2 linked regions of the Luteolibacter sp. LG18 genome follow. The protein of the gene in region 1 interacts with the protein of each later gene in a pairwise test. Links are inferred from orthologs where the notes say so. Each region holds a gene or a part of one and is shown on either strand. Other genes may lie near its edges. The genes, in order: eno and rpe.

What was found.
Region 2: the proteins of eno (region 1) and rpe interact in binary tests that used the Escherichia coli proteins (3 or more experiments, as listed by UniProt). The link is inferred for Luteolibacter sp. LG18 from one-to-one orthologs.

The regions. Positions count from the first base shown.
Region 1 is NZ_AP024600.1:5,235,707-5,238,858, reverse strand. The notes cover bases 125-2,958. They hold eno (phosphopyruvate hydratase), read left to right. Parts: upstream 125-810; coding sequence 811-2,106; downstream 2,107-2,958. Other genes in these bases: llg_RS20900 (Calx-beta domain-containing protein), read left to right, coding at 2,507-2,958; llg_RS20910 (GreA/GreB family elongation factor), read left to right, coding at 125-686. In the rest of the region: more of llg_RS20910, read left to right, coding at 1-124; more of llg_RS20900, read left to right, coding at 2,959-3,152. UniProt on the Escherichia coli protein: Catalyzes the reversible conversion of 2-phosphoglycerate (2-PG) into phosphoenolpyruvate (PEP). It is essential for the degradation of carbohydrates via glycolysis.
Region 2 is NZ_AP024600.1:1,189,344-1,192,422, reverse strand. The notes cover bases 185-2,945. They hold rpe (ribulose-phosphate 3-epimerase), read right to left. Parts: upstream 2,019-2,945; coding sequence 1,350-2,018; downstream 185-1,349. Other genes in these bases: llg_RS05030 (hypothetical protein), read right to left, coding at 2,113-2,945; llg_RS05040 (sigma-70 family RNA polymerase sigma factor), read right to left, coding at 751-1,281; llg_RS05045 (discoidin domain-containing protein), read right to left, coding at 185-754. In the rest of the region: more of llg_RS05045, read right to left, coding at 1-184; more of llg_RS05030, read right to left, coding at 2,946-2,964; llg_RS05025 (DUF4328 domain-containing protein), read left to right, coding at 3,049-3,079. UniProt on the Escherichia coli protein: Catalyzes the reversible epimerization of D-ribulose 5-phosphate to D-xylulose 5-phosphate.

The sequences.
Region 1 (3,152 bases):
GTCTGCAGACGCTCCTCACGGAGGACAAGCAACTGCTCAACGATCTGGTCACGCTGATGGACATCAACGAGGCCCGCAATTTCGCCCGCCGCATGCTGGAGTGCCCGGTCTTCGGCGACCTCGAGAAGAAGTCGCTGATGGCCCGCGTGATCAAGGCGAAGCCCGACACCGCCGAGCTTGTCTCCGGTGAGAACAAGAAGCGCGAGGAGGAACTCGTCGTTTCCTGGGATAGCCTGGAGCGCAAGAAGGCGGAGCTGGATGACATCATCCGCGTCCGCATCCCGCAGAACACCAAGGACATCTCCATCGCCCGCGAATACGGCGACCTGCGCGAGAACTTCGAGTACAAGTCCGCGAAGGAGTACCAGAAGTTCCTCGGCAACCGCAAGGCGGAGCTCCAGAAGGACATCAGCCGCGCCCGCGGCACCGACTTCAAGGGCTCCGACGCCAGCGCCGTGAACATCGGCACGATCGTCACCTTCGCCGATGCCGCCGGCAAGGAGATCGTCTACACCGTGCTCGGTGCCTGGGACTCCGATCCGGAGAAGAGCCAGCTTTCCTATTTGTCCGAACTCGGTGCCTCGTTCCTCGGCCTCAAGCCGGGTGATACCGTCGAGGCACGCGATCCTGTCACCGATGAGAAACGGACGCTCACGGTCCGTTCCATCGCTCCGTTCAATCCCTAATTGAAGAAATGACTAATTCCTAAGCCCTAATGACTAATGGAAGAGGGGAGCCAGCATGGAGCCCTCTTCTTCATTTAGTCATTAGGATTTAGTCATTAGTCATTTCTCTTCCTCACCACCACTCATGGACTACACCACCATCGTTGAAATCCGCGGCCGCGAGGTCATCGACTCGCGCGGCAATCCCACCGTCGAAGTTGACGTCGTCCTGGACGGCGGCGCTGTCGGCCGTGCCGCCGTGCCCAGCGGCGCCTCCACCGGCGAGCACGAAGCTGTCGAACTCCGCGACGGCGACAAGAGCCGCTACCTCGGCAAGGGCGTGCTGAAGGCCGTCGAGAACGTCAACAACCGCCTCGCCCCCGCGCTCCTCGGCTTCGACGCCACCGAACAGGCCGCCATCGACGCCGCCATGCTCGCCATCGACGGCACCTCCACCAAGAAGGAGATCGGCGCCAACGCCATCCTCGGCGTTTCGATGGCTGTCGCCAAGGCCGCCGCGCAGCAGATCGGCCTCCCGCTCTACAAGTACCTCGGTGGCCCGAACGCCAAGGTCCTCCCGGTGCCGATGATGAACATCATCAACGGCGGTGCCCACTCGGACGCCCCGATCGACTTCCAGGAGTTCATGATCGTGCCGGTCGGCGCCCCGACCTTCCGCGAAGCGCTCCGCTACGGCGCGGAAGTGTTCCACTCCCTCAAGAAGGTCCTCCACGACCGCGGTCTCTCCACCGCCGTCGGTGACGAAGGTGGCTTCGCCCCGAACCTCGGTGGCGCGGAAGACGCCCTCGGCGTGATCGCCCAGGCCATCGAGAAAGCTGGCTACAAGCTCGGCTCGGACATCTCCATCGCCCTCGACGTCGCTTCCTCCGAGTTCTTCGATGCTTCCAAGAACGCCTACGTGTTCAAGAAGTCCGATGGCTCCGTGAAGTCCGCCGAGGAACTCGTCGCCTTCTACGCCGACCTCCAGAAGCGCTACCCGATCATCTCGATCGAGGACGGCTGCGCCGAAAACGATTGGGCCGGTTGGAAGGTGCTCACCGACAAGCTCGGTGGCTCCACCCAGCTCGTCGGCGACGACCTCTTCGTCACCAACACCGAGTTCCTCTCCAAGGGCATCGCCCAGGGCGTCGCCAACTCCATCCTCGTGAAGGTGAACCAGATCGGTTCGCTCACCGAGACCTTCGACGCCGTCGAAATGGCCAAGGAGAACGCCTACACCGCCGTGCTCAGCCACCGCTCCGGTGAGACCGAGGACGCGACCATCGCCGACCTCGCCGTCGCCACCAACTGCGGCCAGATCAAGACCGGCTCCATGAGCCGCTCGGACAGAATCGCGAAGTACAACCAGCTCCTCCGCATCGAGGAGCAGTTGGGCGACGACGCCATCTACGGCGTCCACAAGCTCAAGGTCCTGCGCTAAGCAGGGCGGGGGATGCCACGTCACGAGGCGTCCGCCATTTTTCAAAAAGCCGCACCCGGAAACAGGTGCGGCTTTTTGTTTGGGCCTCGCTCCGTTGCCAGCGATCAAGGAGTGGCTTCTTTTCGGGGAGCCACGTTTCCGGGCGATGATCCTTTTCCCTTTGCGTTCGGAGGCTTCCGGGTGCCGGAGGTCGCTGGGCGAAAGGGTGTCCTTCCGAGCATGGCGGATCGAAATCCGCCACTCCTTTGGGTGCCGCCGCGGATCCATCATTTCATGCCCCACGCCTCAACTCCCCGCGTCGATCCGTTATCATTTCGCGGTGGAAAATTGCATCCTGCATGACTCCGATGTAACAACATTCCACTTGCCTAACGGCTGGAAATCCTGCATTTCCGCCGCGATGTTCCGCCCCGGATTGTTGTTGCGCCGCCTCGTCGTGTTTTTCGCCATCGCTTGTGGTTCGGCCGGGGCGGATGTCGTGCCCGGGCTCCAGCCCCGGACATTGGTTTCGCCGCTGGGCTCGTCGGTCTATGACGATTGGTCGTTCTACGATGGACCGCTGCAGCGGGTGGGCACGGGGAAGCGGCTCATTCTGGATCCCTCCATTCCGGCGTTGACCGGCGAGGCGCACTCCGCTCCGGAGGGAGCGTTCACTGGTCTCTATCTCATCGCCGCCACGCCGACGCGCCTCTTGTATGCCCGCAGTGCTCCGTCCGGCCCGAGCCCGGTGGAGCTCCGCAATGCTGCGGACTACTCGCTCATCGGCCCGGTTACCCTGCCGGACGGTTGGGTCTGGGGTGGTCTTGAGGCCGCTCTGCGGGCGGAGGCCACCGGCGACAATATCGTGGCACGGATGGTCAGCCGCATTTCCACCACCGAGCCCACCCGCCGCGAGATCGGCTGCGCCCTCATCGATCTATCCGATGGCAGCATTCCCCGTGTAATCAATCTCGGCCTGGCCCCGGCCGGGATGGTCACCTACGTCACCGAGCTCAAGATCAGCTCCACCCGCGTCGCGGCAATCGTACGCGCGTCCGGGAACAACT
Region 2 (3,079 bases), 4.0 Mb from region 1 along the record:
CGGCATCCAGCGAGGTGAGCAGGCGCGGCACGCCGGTGTCCTGAAGCAGCGCGCGGGCGTCGCCACGGTAGAGGCGCGGCTTTCCGGCCACGGCATCCACCTGCACCTCGCCCTCGTAAACCTCGGTGAGGATGACGGGGCTCGCGCCATCGCTGCCCACGGCCAGGCCGAAACGGGTGCCGAGATCGACGAAGCGGCCGCCCGGTGTGTCCACACGGAACCCCTGGGCTCCCGGCGGCGCGTGGACCGAGGCGCGGCCGTGGAGCACGGTGATGGCCTCCGGCTTGTCGAGCTGGAAGCGGCACGGTCCCTCGAGCGTCACGTGGGCGCCACTGGGGTAGGAAATCTCGGTCACACCGCGGACCAGCTCCAGCGGCGTGTTGGCGGGCAGCCGGTCGTTCGCGGCGAGGTGGATCGAGCCGCCCCATTGCGAATCGGTGGCGGCCACCACCCGGGCCTTCGGACCCGGCTTGTGGAAATAGAGGGCGGCGGCGGCGCCGAGGAGCGCCACGGCGGCCGCGGCGGCGAGGTTCCGCACCCACACCCGGCGGGCCGAGAATGGCACGACATTGACCGCCTCCGGCTCGGCGGCGGCGCGGCGCGTCAGCGCGGCATGGAGGGTGGTGGCGCGGCGGTAGCGATCGCGCGCGTCCTTCGACTCCAGCAGCAGATCGTTCAGCTCGGTGCGGGTGGCATCGTCGAGCGTGCCATCGAACAGGCCTTGGATCAGGAGATCGAGACGGTCCGGGTTCATGACAGGGCGGAGGTGCCGAGTTTCCGCTCGATGCAATCTTCGAGCGCCTTGCGGATGCGGAGCAGCAGCACGGACAGCGCGCCGGGGGATTTCGAGCGGGTTTTCGCCAGATCCTGCACCGAGGCGCCGGGTTCGTAGCGGGCCAGGATCAGCTCGCGCTGCTGGCCCGGGAGCTGGCGGAGGCAGCTTTCCAGCGCCTCCTGCACCGGCGAGGCGTGGTCGTCGGTGGAATGCTCGTCGGCGAGGAGCTCGACGAGCTGGTCATTGAAAACATGGCGGTCGCGCCCGGCATCGCGGCGGGCGGCCATCACCTGATGGCGGGCGATCCCGAAGGCCCAGGCGAGGAACGGGCGCTCCGGATCGTAGTCCGCGGCCTTCCGCCACAGCACGAGGTTGGTCTCCTGCAGCACGTCATCCGCCAGGCTGCGGTCCGGCAGCAGGGAGAGGATGTAGCGGTGCAGGGCGGCCTGGTGGCTGGCGATCCAGCCGACCATGCGTTCCTCGGGATTTCGCGGGCGTTCCGTCATTGGGGCTTCCGGTAAAGTTTACCGCAAGCCCGGCGATTCTTACGCCAAAAAGGAATCCCGTTTCAAAATCAAGCCGAGCGGATTTCGGCCACGGCGAAGGCCATGTCCGGCGCGCGGAAGGTGGAGGAGCCCGCGACCAGCGCGTTCGCTCCCGCTTCGGCGCAGAGTTTCGCGGTTTCGGTGACGATGCCGCCGTCCACTTCGATGTGGTAGGCCAAGCCGTGCTCGGCGCGGTATTTCGCCGCGGCTTCGATCTTCGGCAGCACCTCCGGCATGAACGCCTGGCCGCCGAAACCCGGCACCACGGTCATGCACAGCAGCAGGTCGATCTGGTGGAGATAGGGGATCACCGCCTCGAACGGGGTGGCGGGATTCAGCGCGAGACCTGCCTGGCACCCGGCCTCGCGGATGCGGCGCAGGGTTTCGGCCACGTCGTGCTCGGCTTCCACGTGCACGGTGATCAGGTCCGCGCCCGCCGCCACGAAGCGCGACAGGTAATGGTCCGGGCGGGAGATCATGAGGTGGACGTCCAGGAAGATGTCGTTGGTCTCGTGGACCGTCTGGACCATCGCGGGGCCGAAGGAAATGTTGTCCACGAAATGGCCGTCCATCACATCGAGGTGCAGCCAATCGGCTCCGGCGTGGATGGCGCGGGTCACTTCCTCACGCACACGCGAAAAATCCGCCGCCAGCAAGGACGGCGCCACCACCCGGTCGTGGAAGGTTCGTTGGATCACGCCGGAGAGAGAAGCGGCGGAGTCCGGGCCTGCCAAGTCACAAGTGGCGGTCAATTTTCATGGCGAAACGCGGTTTCGTTCATGGGAAAACGCGTCACTTCACGGGATCGATCCGGATCAGTGTGACCCAGCGGTCCTTCGGGCGGGCGGGGTCGAGGCCACCGGGAGGCGACATGACCGAGAGCAGCCGCCACTCGCCGAGCCGCAGCCGGGTGAGCCCGCCGGTGCGGAACGAGGAGAAGCAGGGCATCTCGATGTGCATTTCCTTTTCGCCGGAGGCATTGAATCCGAGCAGGGCGACATCCTCCACCGTCGCCAGGATGTCCCAGGCGTCCTTGGCGGTCGTCACCGGCATGCCGAGCGCTTCCAAGGTGGTGCCGGTGTTGCGGGTTTCGAAGGCGGTCGGAGTGGCCTTGGTCAGGGTGGCGCTGAGCCACGAAAACATATTGGGGTCAGCCTTGGCGGGGGCGTTGGCTGGCTCCTTGGTGGGCTGGAGTTCCGGGGGCTCGTATTCCGTGGGATAGATGAATTCGCGGATCGATTCCGCCTTCATGCGGGTGGATGCGTCCACGGAGATCGCCGGGGAAAGCACGAGCTGGGCGGCGTCGGGCTTGCCGAGCCATTCCTCGCGCCACTTGGCGACTTCGGCCGCGTCCTGTCCGGCGTCGAGCTTGCGGGTGATTTCGAGGGTGGGGATCTGCCACGTTTCGATCCGGAGGTGCACGGCGGGCCGGTTTTCCTTCAGCCGGGCCGCGGGAATCCCGTTCGTCGTTGAGGAAGGGGCCGAATCCGCGGCGAAGGGATCTGACGATCCCGGCGGGCCCTCGGGCGTGTCTTCCCGCGCGAGCTCGGGCGGCTTCGGCGCGGGCTTTGGCTCTTCGGCACCCACCGGCATGGCGAAAGCCAGGGCGGCGGTCAGGGTGAGGAGTGGACGGATGGGTTTCATTGGGGTGGAGGTGGAACGGCGGGGGCGGGGATTTTATTCAGAATGGAATCCCCGGCATGAAACACGCGTGCAGACCTCCGCCGGATGCGCCACCCTGCGGACAGCATGCCCGAAC